Regions from separate parts of the Ligilactobacillus ruminis ATCC 27782 genome, predicted to be linked through region 3. Evidence: predicted binding sites of a transcription regulator. Region 3 holds the regulator's gene; each other region holds the start of a gene.
What was found. Region 3 encodes Rex, which represses fermentation and respiration genes when NADH is low (regulators of the CRP and FNR family bind a similar motif). Its sites were predicted from a motif close to TTGTGAANTANTTCACAA; they were not measured.
Positions count from the first base shown of each region.

Region 1: adhE (bifunctional acetaldehyde-CoA/alcohol dehydrogenase) is a predicted target of Rex. The motif match lies at 3,507-3,524, and genes of this name have one in related genera.
Region 2: pflB (formate C-acetyltransferase) is a predicted target of Rex. The motif match lies at 2,238-2,255, and genes of this name have one in related genera.

Region 1 is NC_015975.1:1,828,874-1,833,955, forward strand. It holds gene nagB (glucosamine-6-phosphate deaminase) at 1-527, opposite strand, end outside; gene adhE (bifunctional acetaldehyde-CoA/alcohol dehydrogenase) at 751-3,447, opposite strand; gene LRC_RS10895 (flotillin family protein) at 3,751-5,082, shown strand, end outside.
Region 2 is NC_015975.1:33,311-38,392, forward strand. It holds gene LRC_RS00160 (hypothetical protein) at 1-175, shown strand, start outside; gene LRC_RS00165 (adenylosuccinate synthase) at 397-1,695, shown strand; gene pflB (formate C-acetyltransferase) at 2,399-4,663, shown strand; gene pflA (pyruvate formate-lyase-activating protein) at 4,698-5,082, shown strand, end outside.
Region 3 is NC_015975.1:646,539-651,620, forward strand. It holds gene LRC_RS03220 (ABC transporter ATP-binding protein) at 1-1,473, opposite strand, end outside; gene LRC_RS03225 (redox-sensing transcriptional repressor Rex) at 1,656-2,291, shown strand; gene LRC_RS03230 (CPBP family intramembrane glutamic endopeptidase) at 2,327-2,965, opposite strand; gene groES (co-chaperone GroES) at 3,230-3,514, shown strand; gene groL (chaperonin GroEL) at 3,563-5,082, shown strand, end outside.

The sequences.
Region 1 (5,082 bases), 880 kb from region 3:
ATTCCCATCGAATATGCATACTTCGGAACGTCATTTTCGTTTTCGAAGTAGCGCGCATTTGCTGCAATCGTCGATTCCGTCAAGCGAATCTTTTGCGTCCTGCCGTCAAAAGCAGACCCCGGCTCATTAAACCCGATGTGTCCGTTGCGACCGATTCCAAGCAGCTGCAAGTCAACCGGATTTTCTGCGATAATCCTGCTGTAGCGTTCACATTCGACTTTTGCATCATCATTTTGGCCGTCAGGAAGATATGAATGAGCGAACGGCTTCTTTTCAAACAGATGCTTTTTCATGTAATAATGGTAGCTTTGTGGATTATCAGCCGGTAAGCCGACATATTCGTCAAGGTTTATTGAAATGCAGTTCGAAAAATCGAGGTCACTATCGCATAATTCCTGATAGGTCGTTTCAGGCGTGCCACCAGTTGCCAGGCCAAAAACGGTTGCTCCTTCGTCAAGTTTTTTCTTAAAAATTTCAAACGCTTTCTTTCCGCCTTCTGCTGCATTTTTAACAATAATAACTTTCATTTTGAATTCCTCCTCGAAAAAACTGTCACGCCCATATTGGTATAGACCAATTATATACCATAACTTCGAAACTTGCAACAGCTTTCATAACATCTTCAAAAATTGCACTCTCATCGCGAAGAAAACGGGTTAATCACACTTTATTTTTTAATAACGCGGAACGTAAAAAAAGAACCGAGCAAAACTCGGTCCTTTCAAGGAAGTATTTATATGGAAATTATCTTTAGAATTGATCAATCAACAACTGGCGAATCTCTTCCAAGCTTGGTTGGCGAGGGTTTGCCGTCGTGCATTGATCGTTGTAAACCAAATCGCACAATTTGTCCAAAGCGCCGTCAAAGGCTTCTTTAGTAACCCCGTTTGCCGAAAGCTTAGGCTTTACGCCAACGGCTTTCATCAGTTCTTCAATCTTGTTGCACAATGATTCGACCAAATCAGCATCTGTTCTGCCCTTCAATCCAAGCGCACGCGCAATGTCTGCATAATCCTTTTGAGCACGATAAACTTCGTAGCGTGGGAACGGTGTTCTCTTGACTTTGCCAGATACACCGTTGAAACGAATCACGTGCTGCATCGCAATCGAAATCGCAAGACCGTGAGGAAGTCCGAATTCGCCGCCAGTCTTGTGAGCAAGCGAGTGATTGATGCCAAGGAAAGCATTTGCGAAGGCCATGCCGCCAAGAGTAGCCGCATAGTGCATGTTTTCGCGAGCAGTTTCGCCTTCAAGCGTAGGATTCTTAGGGTCATAATTGTAGGATTTTTCAAGGTTTTCAAATACGAGCTTGATTGCCTGAAGCGACCATGGGCGCGTGAAGTCTGAAGCCATTACGGAAACGTATGACTCAAGCGCATGTGACAGTGTATCGAGACCTGACCATGCAACTGTTCTCTTCGGAACCGTCATGACAAATTCAGGGTCGACGATTGCAACCTGAGGCGTCATTTCGTAGTCGGTCAACGGATACTTAACGTGCGTGTTGTCATCCGTAATAACCGCATACGGCGTAACTTCGGAACCGGTACCTGAAGTTGTCGGGATGCAGAAAAGTTTCGTGTGCGTGCCGTGATGGAACTTGACGATTCTCTTGCGGATATCAACGAATTTTTGCTGCAGACGAGTGAACAGTTCGCTGACTTTCTCGTAGCTTTCAAGGAAGCCAGGTTCTTGTTCAAGAGAGTATTCATAGATGTAGCGCGCAATCTTGGCAGCATCCATTGCGGAACCGCCACCGATGGCAATAACGGTATCCGGTTGGAATTCTTCCATCTGGCGTGCGATTTCCATCGTCTGTCCCAACGTCGGATCAGGATGAACAGTTCCGTAAAGGGATGTCTCTACCGGATTTTCGCGTGCTTCAAGCTCATCGTAAACCTTGTCAACGAAGCCGAATTTAACCATTCCAGGATCGGCAACGATCATTGCGCGATCAATGTGCTCCGTTTCGTCCGTCAAGTATGACAAGGCATTCTTTTCGTAGTAGATTTTTTCTGGCAAACGAACCCATTGAGGACGATTGCGACGTTTTGCGACCGTCTTGACATTCAACAGGTCTGAAGTTGATAAGTTGTGTGACAATGAATTCTTCCCCCATGAACCGGTTCCAAGCGTCAAAGATGGACGTAACGCATCCGTATAGATGTCGCCAATACCACCGATTGAATCCGGTTGATTTACCAAGATGCGAGCAGCCTTTGTCTTGTCGGCAAATTCGTTTAAGAACGGATCTGCCTGAGAACCAATCTGAATGGCCGCATTGTGACCAGCGCCTTGGTAGTCGAGCAGTGCGGCAACGATCTTGATGCCGTCTTCTCTGTCTTTTGCCTTATAAACCGAAAGGAGCGGAGAAAGCTTTTCTGATGAGAGCTTTTCGCCGATGTTCTTCGAATCGAGTTCAAACATGATGACGTCTTTTCCTTCAGGCAAATCAATGCCGGCATTTTCGGCAATCCAACGAGCGGGCTTGCCGGCAACCGGTCCGTTGACGCCGTGCTTGTCATTGAAGACGAAATCAGCCAGCTTCTCGTAGTCTTTTCTAGGCAGCAAGTATGCACCCTTTTCTTCCATCTTCTTCATCCAATCCTTGTAAACAGGTGCTTCGATGACGACCGAATTTTCGGTTGCACAAATCATCCCGTTGTCGAAACGCTTGGACAAAAGCAAGTCTTCAACCGCACGGTCAAGATGAGCCGTATGATCAACGAAAACTGCACCGTTGCCGGCGCCAACACCCATTGACGGGTTGCCCGACTTGAGTGCGGCATTGACCATTCCGGGACCGCCCGTTGCAAGAATCGATGCGATCTTTCTGTTTTGAATAAGCGCCGTCGTATTTTCAATTGACGGAGTCTCGACCCATTGAATGATGTTTTTCGGAGCTCCGGCTTCAACGGCTGCTTCATAAACGATTTGTGCAGCATGAACGGAACATTTTTGAGCCTGCGGATGGAAAGCAAAGACAATCGCATTTCTCGTCTTAAGCGCCATCAGAGATTTGAACATTGCCGTCGACGTCGGATTCGTCGTTGGGACGATGCCGGCTAAAACGCCAAGCGGTGCGGCAATTTGAACTTCTCCTTTGATTTTGTCTTCAGCGATGATTCCAACGGTTTTTTCATCCTTGATTGCGTTATAGATGTTTTCGGTTGCAAAACGATTCTTGGTATCCTTATCTTCAACGACGCCGCGATTTGTTTCCTCAACCGCTTCATGAGCAAGCATCAAAGCCGCCTCAGAACCAGCAAGCGCGGCTGCAGCAACGATTTTGTCAACTTGATCCTGCGTAAAATGCGCATATTCGCTTTCAGCAGCTGCTGCTTTATCAACGAGGGTATCGGTATACTTGCGAGCAGCTTCCATTCGTGCTGCTTTTTCTTCTTCAGTCAAAACTTTTTTCTTTGGCTTCGTAGCTTCTTTTTCCATTTATAATACCTCCCAAAAATCACTGGTTACACTTTCAGCATGTATGCAAGATTTTTGCAATGTGAAAAACTTCACTAATTATAATATATCTTTATGAGAGCGATTTCAAGCCTTTTTGGCAACTTTTTACAATTTTTTTATCGGCGCTTTTTGGCATAATCTCAACACCTTAGATTATATAAGCATTTTTAAATGTTATTTATATTGATTGTAATCGTAAAAAAACTTTGATCAATCACATTCCAATTGTGCAAAATTCACAAAAAAGCATGAAAAATGAATACTGTATTTGCCATAAAATTTATGCTAATATTAAACTACCAAAAAGAAAGGAGCGGAGAAAAAATGATTATCTCTGATTTTTTCAATGTGTTGTTGTCAAGCGGTCTGACCATCTTTATTATTATCATCATCCTTGCGATCCTGATTGCTTCATATAAGAAAGCCAGTCCAAATGAAGTCTTGATCATCACCGGTGGATGTCTCGGAAAAAAGGGACCTTACTTGATTGAAGATCCCGAAACGCATACGCGCGTCAAAGTCGTCAAGGGCGGGGGCGCCTTTGTCATTCCGTTCATTCAGCAAGCCGAATTTCAAACGCTCGACACGTTCAACGTCGACGTTTCGGTCGAAGACATCATGACGATCGATGCGGTTCCGGTCGATGCGTCTGCCAACGCTTTGCTTCGCGTCGGCTCAACGCCGGAACTGATCGCCAAAGCTGCTGAAAAAACGCTCGGTTTGAGCGAAGAAGAACGCCAAAGCCAAATGATCGAAGTCGTTCGCGGCGGCGTTCGCGAAGTTTTGTCAGGACTGACACCGAAACAGGCAAATGATCGGGCCGAATTCCAGAATCAGGTCAGACAGAGCATCGAAGAAACCTTTGCCAATCTCGGCCTTGAAATCACGGCGCTTCAAATTACAAAAATCAGCGACAAAAATGGCTATTACGAATCTTTGAGCGCCAAGGAAATTGCCGATAAGCGTTCTTATGCGCGCCAAGCCAAGGCTGAAGCCGAAAAAGAAGCACAGCTTGTCGAAGTCAAAAACAAGCAGGAAGCACAGGAAGCACAGCTGCAGTCAAAACGCTACATTTCAGACAAGACCAAGGAAACGGACGTGGCAATTGCCCAAAACGATGCCCAGGTTCAAACCGAAAAAGCCAAGGCAGAGCAGGCCTATGCGATTGAAAAGGCAATCCAGGAGCAGACGCTTAAGGAAAAGGAGATTGTCGTTCGCGAAAACGAGTTGAAATCAACCGTAATCGCGCAGCAAAATGCTGAAGCACAGGCAGTCCAGATCAAAGCAGAAGCAGATGCCAATGCTTTGCGCATCAAGGCTCAGGCTGACAAGGACGCGCAAAATCTCAGCACCGATGCCAACGCCTATTCGATTCGCGAACAAGGTCAGGCCAGCGCTGACAAGATCCAGGTCGAAGGTCAGGCAAATGCCAAAGCGCAGGAGGCCATCGCCAAAGCGCTTGAACAAAACGGGCAAGTCGCTCTTGCCATGGCAATCATCGATAAACTGCCGGAAATTTCCGCATCCTATGCGCAAGCAGTCGCAAGCATCGATCAGCTGACCGTTTTCGACGGTGCTGCCGGAGTTTCAGGCCAAACCAACGAAGGATTGGCC
Region 2 (5,082 bases), 610 kb from region 3:
AAGACAGATTGCGCCGCAAACCATTATGGACAAATGTGTGCGGGCAATTTACGAAGTCGTTTTGAAGCAAAAAATCACCGTGGGCGATGAGGCATCGTGCATTTTAAAGAAAATGGAAAAATTGTCGCGCGAAAGATCGATTTTGCCGTTTCGTCGCTATGATCCATGGAATTGAAAAACCGTACAAATCAAAAAATGCTGCCGTCAGAGACCGGAAGTTTCTGTTAATGTTCGGTATAGAAAGATATTGCCATTAATTTGTTTTATAATCTTCGCACTTTGCTTGAAAAATAGCTTTTTACTTGTTACAATTATCAAGGTTGACAAACGGCAGAATTACGTGTCGTTTGTGTTGCAGCAAACACAGAGCTAAGGAAACATGAGGTGGATATATATATGTCATCAGTTGTAGTTGTAGGTAGCCAATGGGGCGATGAAGGCAAAGGTAAGATTACTGATTTCTTGAGCCGGAATGCTGAAGTTATTGCACGTTATCAAGGTGGAGACAACGCTGGTCACACAATTGCGTTCAATGGCAAAACATATAAGCTGCGTTTGATCCCATCAGGCATTTTCTATTCTGAAAAAATTTGCGTTATCGGCAACGGGGTCGTTTTGAATCCTAAATCATTGGTTGAAGAATTGCGCTATTTGCATGAAAACGGCGTAACTACTGACAACTTGCGCGTTTCAGACCGCGCTCATGTTATCTTGCCATACCACATTATTCTTGACGGATTGCAGGAAAAGTCGAAGAAAGACAACAAAATCGGAACGACGAACAAGGGCATCGGACCTTGCTACATGGATAAGGCGGGACGTGTCGGAATTCGCGTTGCTGATCTTTTGGATAAGGAAACGTTTTCTGAAAAATTGAAACGCAACGTTGAAGAAAAGAATCGTTTGTTTGAAAAGATGTATGATTATGATGGGGAACCGTTGAAGTTTGAAGACATCTTTGAAGAATATTTTGAATACGGTCAGGAAATCAAGAAGTACGTTACGGACACGTCGGTTGTTTTGAACGATGCGCTTGATGAAGGAAAAAGAGTCTTGTTTGAAGGTGCTCAAGGCAACATGCTTGATATCGATCAAGGAACATATCCGTTCGTTACTTCTTCCAATCCTGTTGCAGGCGGCGTTACGATCGGATCAGGCGTTGGTCCTGCCAAGATCAATAAAGTTGTCGGTGCATGCAAGGCTTATACCTCCCGTGTCGGTGATGGTCCCTTCCCAACGGAACTTAAGAATGAAACGGGCGACTTCATTCGTGAAGCCGGTCATGAATACGGCACGGTCACGAAGCGTCCACGGAGAATCGGATGGTTTGATTCGGTCGTTATGCGTCATTCAAAGCGTGTTTCAGGTTTGACCAACCTTTGTTTGAACTGCGTTGACGTTTTGACGGGGCTTGATGAAATCAAGATTTGTACCGCATATGAATTGAATGGTGAAAAGATTTATCATTATCCTGCAAGTTTGAAAGAACTTGAAGCTTGCAAGCCGATTTATGAAACGATGCCAGGGTGGAAGGAAGATATCACTAAGTGCAAGACTTTGGAAGATCTTCCTGAAAATGCCCGCAATTATATCCATCGGATCCAAGATCTTGTCGGCGTCAAAGTTTCAACGTTCTCAGTCGGACCTGACCGCGACCAGACAAACGTCTTGGAAAACGTTTGGGCACAAATTTAGGCACGTTTTTTTTGTGACGAACCTTGAGGTATGACTGAAAAATACGTCTGATTCATACATCGCGTTCGGAAATTTCTTAAAGGATTCGTTTCGACAAAAGATGACTTTGGCTTTAGACGATACTGATTAATAAAAATTATCAGGAAAAAATATTCATCAAACTACAAGCTCGAATGATTTGCAATTAGCTGCGGATCTCATCCGGGCTTTTTGTATACGGCAACCAAAAGGAGTCGAGGGATTGTCGTTTACGGGCAAATCTTAAAAACTGGCATTTTTTCCGTAATCGAGGACTGGCTCTTACGGTCAAATTAAAAAATGCATTTTTACCGTAAGCCCAACGTGACGCGCATCCTTGACAGCAGCCACAGGCTTCTGTATTTTATAAAATGCAGAGAAAAAAAGCGGATGCAAACAGTTTTTAAATTTTTTATTATATTAATTATAGATGCTAGCTTATTATATTCGAATATAGTAATATATTCTCACAAATTCTTTCCCATAAAACTAAAATGTGACAATAATTAAATATTGTTGAAACTTTGTGAAATTTAAGACAAAGTACTTGTATTTATCGGATAATTTTTATATCATATACTGTGAAAGCGATAACAACGCTTTGATATAGCGGTTGTGAGCGCTGGAACGTTATAACGTTGTTTTAATATAGTCAAATGATTTAACAATCTAGGGAGGAATTAAGATGCTTCAGATGGATAATGTTAAAGAAGCTGTGACAACAGCCTGGGATGGCTTCAAAGGCGGAGAATGGCAAGACGAAATCGATGTGCGCGATTTTATTCAACAAAACTTCACTCCTTATGACGGTGATTCTTCATTCTTGGAAGGACCTACCGAAGCAACGACGAAACTCAACGATAAGCTCGTTGATCTGAAACTCAAGGAACGTGCTGCTGGCGGCGTTTTGGATGCTGACACGAAAGTTGTTTCGACAATCACGTCGCACGGACCGGGCTACCTTGACAAGGATCTTGAGAAAATTGTCGGTCTTCAGACTGACAAGCCGCTCAAGAAAGCATTGATGCCATATGGCGGGATTCGCATGGCTAAGGAAGCTTTGGAAGCTTATGGTTTTGAAATCGATCCTGAAACGGAAAGAATCTTCACTGATCTTCATAAGACGCACAATCAAGGTGTGTTCGACGTTTATACGGACGAAATCAAGAGCGCGCGCCACAACAAGATTATTACGGGACTTCCGGATGCATACGGACGCGGACGCATCGTTGCTGATTTTCCGCGCATTGCGCTTTACGGAATCGATCGTTTGATTGCCGCAAAGAAGGAAGATTTCAAAAATTACGGCGACGGCGAAATGACTGACGAAGTTATCCGCGTACGTGAAGAAATTTCCGATCAGATTCGTGCCTTGAAAGACATGAAGACGATGGCCGCAGAATACGGCTATGACATTTCATATCCGGCAACGACGGCCAAGGAAGCCATCCAATGGCTTTACTTCGGATACTTGGCAGCCATCAAGCAGCAAAACGGGGCTGCCATGTCAATCGGACGCATTGACTCGTTCATTGACATTTACGTTGAACGTGACCTTGAACGTGGCATTTTGACAGAAAAAGAAGCTCAGGAATTGATTGATCAATTTACGATGAAACTGCGTATGGTTTCGTTTATCCGTACGCCTGAGTACAATTCTCTGTTCTCTGGCAACCCTATCTGGGCAACGCTTTCGTTGGCCGGCATGGGCATGGACGGACGTCATCATGTAACGAAGACGTCGTATCGTTTCTTGAATACCTTGCACAACATGGGTGCTGCGCCTGAACCGAACATCACGGTTTTGTGGTCGGCAAACCTTCCTGAGTCGTTCAAGGAATATGCTGCGAGCGTATCTTCAAAGAGTTCGACGATTCAATACGAAAACGACGATTTGATGATGAAGACGTGGGGAACGGACTACTACGGCATTGCCTGCTGCGTTTCCGCTCAGCCGATTGCCGATGGCGTACAGTTCTTTGGTGCTCGCGCAAACCTTGCCAAGACAGTGCTTTATGCGATCAACGGCGGCGTCGACGAATTGACGAAACTCCAGTGCGGACCTGCATATGCTCCGATTACTTCCGAGTATATTGACTATGATGAATTCATGAAGAAATTCGACGATATGCTTGAATGGGTTGCAGACATCTATGTCAATGCGCTGAATGCCATCCATTATATGCACGACAAGTACTACTACGAATCTGCTCAGCTGGCATTGAAAAATACAGTGCTGAACCGGACGTTTGCAACCGGTATTTCAGGCCTGTCGGTTGCCGCTGACTCCATTTCCGCAATCAAGTATGGTCACGTCAAAGCAATTCGTGACGAAGACGGCGTTGCAATCGACTTCAAAGCAGACAACGACTTCCCTCGCTACGGCAACAATGATGATCGTGCCGATGAAATTGCCGTATGGCTCGTAAAACAGCTCTATACGAAGATGAACAAGCATCATCTCTATCGCGGAGCAAAGCTTTCAACATCCGTTTTGACGATTACTTCAAACGTCGTTTATGGCAAGAATACAGGGACAACGCCAAACGGCCGTCAAAAGGGAAAGCCGTTCTCACCAGGTGCCAACCCGGCATACGGTGCAGAACAAAACGGCGCATTGGCATCGCTTCTTTCGGTAGCCAAGATTCCTTACAAGTATGCAACGGATGGCATCTCGAATACGTTTGCCGTTACGCCGTCAACATTGGGCCATGATGAAGAAACATGCGATAAGACTTTAGTAAACATGATCAACGGATATATGAAGAATAACGGTCATCATCTGAACATCAACGTCTTTAACCGTGATACGCTGCTTGATGCGCAAAAGCATCCTGAAAAGTATCCGACTCTGACGATTCGTGTTTCCGGATACTGCGTATACTTTGCCGACTTGACCAAAGAACAGCAGGATGACGTAATTTCCAGAACGTTCCACGATCATATGTAACACTGTATTTTATAATTGAAGGTGGCATGAGACTATGACGACAAATCCGTATTTAAAACCGGTACCGACCAATGAAAAGGGTGAAATATTAGGGTACGTTCATTCGATTGAAACGTTCGGTGCCGTTGATGGGCCCGGAATCCGCTTCGTAGTCTTTATGCAAGGCTGCAATATGCGGTGCAAGTTCTGTCACAACCCTGATACTTGGAAAAAGAACGTCGGGACGACAATGACTGCTGATGAGGTTTTGAAAAAGGCGCTTCCTTATCGGGAATTTTGGGGAGAGCAAGGAGGAATCACGCTTTCTGGGGGCGAGATTTTGCTGCAGCCCGAATTTGCTCTTGACCTGTTTACGAAATGCAAGGAACTTGGTATCAGCACCTGTCTTGACACGTGCGGGCAGCCGTTCACCAGACGAA
Region 3 (5,082 bases):
CATAACGGCATTTTCAAGGACTTCTTTGCTGTCGATGTCAAGGTGGTTGGTCGGTTCGTCAAGAATCAAGAAATTATCATGCTTCATGGCGAGTTTGGTTAAAAGCAGACGTGCCTTTTCGCCGCCCGACAGATTGTGAACAACTTTGGAAACATCATCACCGATAAAAAGAAAACTTCCAAGTATTGAACGAATATCTTTTTCCGGCGTTGTCGGATGATCATCCCAAAGCTCGTTTAAAACGTTTTTTTTGTCATGCAGGTTATGCTGTTCCTGATCGTAGTATCCGACTTTGACGTTCGTGCCAAATTCAGAGCTGCCTTTGACAAACGGAATTTGACCTAAGACGCTTTTTAAAAGCGTTGATTTTCCGATTCCGTTTGGACCAACGATGGCCATGACCTGATTTTTTCTCAGATCGATATTGATTGGCGAAGAAATGATATGACCGTCATATCCGATTGCGGCATCTTTGACGGTTAAAACGATGTTTCCGCTTTGAGAATCGGCCGTGAATTTGAAATGTGGTCCTTTTTCATCTCCTTCAGGACGCTCGAGACGTTCCATTTTTTCAAGCTGCTTTCTGCGACTTTGTGCACGTTTGGTGGTTGAGGCACGAACCAGGTTTTTGTTTACAAAATCTTCCAGTTTGGAAATTTCGGCCTGCTGCTTTTCATAATTTTTCCAATCCTGGCGAAGTCGTTCGGCCTTTTGATCGATATATGCCGAATAATTTCCTTTGTAGTAGCTGCTGTGATGATGACTGATTTCATAGACTTCGTTGACGATTCGATCAAGAAAATAGCGGTCGTGCGAAACAATGAGCAGCGCACCTTTATAGTTTTGGACGTATCCTTCAAGCCAGGTTAAAGTGTCGATATCAAGATGGTTCGTAGGTTCGTCCAAAATAAGAAGATCACGTTGTTCCAAAAGCAGTTTTGCCAAGGCAAGTCGCGTTTTTTGACCACCGGAAAGCGATGATATTTTGCGATCATAGTCCTCTTGTTCAAAGTGAAAACCATGAAGCACTGAACGAACTTCTGCTTCGTAGCCGTATCCGTTTTGTTCTTTAAAGTCATGAAGCAGCTGATCATATTGGTTCAAAAGCTGAGAATATTCGGAAGATGAATGATCTGCACCTGGATCTGCAATTTTTGCTTCCATTTCGTGCAGATTTTTTTCCATGATTTGAAGTCTTTCGAAAACGCTGAGCATTTCAGCATAAATCGTTTTATCTGATTCAAGTCCGGTGTTTTGGGCGAGATAGCCGATTGTCAAGCCTTTTTTCTTGGTTATCTGGCCCGCATCGGGCGACTCGTTTCCGATAATCATCTTAAGCAGCGTCGATTTTCCGACACCGTTTCGACCGACGAGCGCAATTCGCGAGTTGTCTGAAACATCTAAGCTGACATTTTCAAACAAAGTATCTGCCCCAAAATAGCGGGCAACTTGTTGAACTTGTAAGAGTATCATTTGGTTCACCTTTTCATTGATTGTGGAAAATATTCACAAGCATTTTATGTAAGCGTTTAGAAGAGCTTTATATCAATCACGCTTTGTATCAAAGTTTGTGAATTAAGTAACTTTTTTGTTTTAATGTTTGAATTTGTATGCTAAAATTTATAAGTAAGCATGACAGACAGGGGGACTATCCTATGACATCGCAAAATATTCCCAAGGCTACGGCCAAACGTTTGCCGATTTATTATCGCTACCTGAATATGTTGTCAGATGCCGGCAAAAAACGCGTCAGTTCAAATGAACTGGCTGATGCGGTCAAAGTTGACTCTGCGACTATCCGCCGGGACTTTTCTTATTTTGGAGCACTTGGAAAACGTGGCTATGGCTATGATGTCGAGAATCTTTTGGAATTTTTCAAAAAGACGCTCAACCAGGATAAGCTGACAAACGTTGCTTTGATCGGCGTCGGCAATCTTGGTCATGCGTTGCTCAACTTCAATTTTCATAAAAGCAACAACGTCAGAATCAATGCTGCATTTGACATCAACGAAGAAATTACCGGAACGATTCAAAGCGGCGTTCCCATTTATCCGATGGAGGATATGAAGGAACAGCTCAAGATTCAGCAGATCGAAATCGTGATTTTAACGGTTCCTGCCAATGTTGCTCAAGGAGTTACGAACGATTTGATTGAAGTAGGAGTCAAGGGAATTTTGAACTTTACGCCGCTCAGGATATCAGTGCCTGAGTCCGTGCTGGTCCAAAACGTCGATCTTACGAATGAGCTCCAAACTTTGATTTACTTCCTTGATTTGGAGAAACAATCTTAAGAACTCAGTCGGAAAGTTTTTCTTTCCGGCTTTTTTTATAGATTGATGAGTATGACCGTCAGATTCATCAGCATATGCACGATCATGCTGGTTCTGATTTTGCCGCTTTCTTCATAGACATAGCATAAAATGAGTCCGATTGCCGCATAGACGATAAAGTGTCCGTCGCTGTGACCTATTGAAAATACAGTGCTTGAGATCAGCGCGCAGATTAATTTGGGGAGCACGCTTGAAAAATTGCCGAAGAAAAATTTTCTGAAAACAAGTTCCTCGGTAATTGGAGCCGCAATGACCGGACACAGGAAATAGTACGGATATTGGTGAATAATCTCAATGAACATGTTGGTATTTTCTGATCCGGACGGCTGATGCAAAACGTTGACCTCAAAGGTAGTGAGCAGTATTTGTGAAGCGAGCGTTGCGATAAGACCAAGACCGATCAAAATTGCTTCATGCGTAGCTTGAGTGCATTTCTCAGTCGAATCGATGGGGTTTTTAAACGAAAACCTTCTATTAAGAAAAATCATCGCTAAAGCGCCAAGCAGCCAAATGAGCGTGCAAATCAGGTAAGCAGGCCCGTTGCGGAAATAATGAGGAATCATGAGTTGGCAAATCATGATGAAAAGATAGGCGCTTGTTAATGCAAGGCCGTTGGCTGAATTTTGTTTATTCAAATAAGAGCCTTCTTTCTTTTCGATTTTGAGCTTTTACCATTATAGCACATAAGAGCTTGAAGTGGCCTTTACCAAACCTTAACAACTTTTTTGATTTGTTGAAAAGCGCGGTCTGATGCGGTTTTAAAACATGTTTTTAGCACTCTTTGCATGAGAGTGATAAAAAATGCTTGCAATTAATTCCGAAAGTGGTTATAGTAAGAATTGTAATTAGTTAGCACTTAAATGTTGAGAGTGCTAAAAAAGACTTTGGAGGGATATAACGTGCTTAAACCATTAGGAGATCGTGTCATTTTAGAGGTTCAAAAAGAAGAGGAACAAACCGTTGGCGGAATCGTTCTTGCAAGCAATGCAAAAGAAAAGCCGCAAACGGGCAAAGTATTGGCCGTTGGTACAGGACGTGTCCTTGATAACGGTGAAAAAGTCGTTCCTTCTGTCAAGGAAGGAGATACGGTCGTGTTTGACAAGTATGCCGGAACAGAAGTGAGCTATGAAGGCGAAAAGTATTTGGTAGTTCACGAAAACGACATCGTTGCAGTTGTTGAATAACGACGGTTTTGTTCATAATTCAAGAATTTTTATGAGGTGAAATTAATAATGGCAAAGGAAATCAAGTTTTCAGAAGATGCTCGTTCAAAGATGCTTGCAGGTGTTGACAAGCTTGCAGATACTGTCAAATCGACAATCGGTCCCAAGGGGCGCAATGTTGTCCTGGAACAATCATACGGTGCCCCGACGATTACGAATGACGGCGTAACGATTGCCAAAGCAATTGAATTGGAAGACCATTTTGAAAACATGGGAGCAAAGCTTGTTGCGGAAGTTGCTTCGAAGACGAACGATATCGCAGGCGACGGAACGACAACGGCAACTGTTTTGACTCAGGCAATCGTAAATGAAGGCATGAAAAACGTTACTGCAGGTGCAAACCCTGTCGGCATTCGTCGCGGGATTGAACTTGCAACGAAAGCTGCCGTTGACGCATTGAGGAAAATGTCTCACAAGGTTGAATCAAAGAGTGACATTGCTCAAATCGCAGCCATCTCTTCTGCAAATGAAGAAACAGGCAAACTTATTGCCGACGCAATGGAAAAGGTCGGCAATGACGGCGTAATTACGATTGAAGAATCAAAGGGTATTGATACTTCGCTTGACGTTGTTGAAGGGATGCAGTTTGATCGCGGTTATTTGTCACAGTACATGGTAACCGACAATGACAAGATGGAAGCAGACCTTGACAATCCGTACATTTTGGTAACGGACAAGAAGATTTCAAACATTCAGGAAATTTTGCCATTGCTTCAATCAATCGTTGAACAAGGTCGTCCATTGCTGATCATCGCTGACGATGTTGACGGTGAAGCATTGCCAACGCTTGTTTTGAACAAGATTCGCGGCACGTTTAACGTTGTTGCGGTCAAAGCTCCTGGATTTGGCGATCGTCGCAAGGCAATGCTGCAGGATATTGCTATTTTGACGGGCGCAACGGTGATTACTGACGATCTTGGCTTGCAGCTCAAGGATGCAACGATCAATCAGCTTGGTACCGCAGGTCGCGTTACGGTTACAAAGGAGAACACGACGATTGTTGAAGGTTCAGGCGACAAGGCACAAATCAAGGAACGCGTTGATCAGCTTAGAAAGCAAATTGCCGAAACGACTTCCGATTTCGATCGCGAAAAGCTGCAGGAACGTTTGGCAAAACTTGCCGGTGGCGTTGCCGTCATCAAGGTCGGTGCCGCAACCGAAACTGAATTGAAGGAACGCAAGTATCGCATTGAAGATGCTTTGAATGCTACGCGCGCAGCCGTTGAAGAAGGCTTCGTTCCTGGCGGCGGCACGGCATTGGTAAACGTCATCGGTGCTGTTGCAGATTTGAAGGAAAGCGGCGACGTTCAAACGGGTATCAATATCGTTAAGCGCGCTTTGGAAGAACCTGTTCGTCAAATTGCCGAAAATGCAGGTTTGGAAGGCTCCGTAATCGTTGAAAAACTTAAGGAACAGGAACCAGGAATTGGTTATAATGCCGCAACCGATGAATGGGTTGACATGGTTAAGGAAGGCATCGTCGATCCAACCAAGGTAACTCGTTCCGCACTGCAAAATGCAGCTTCCGT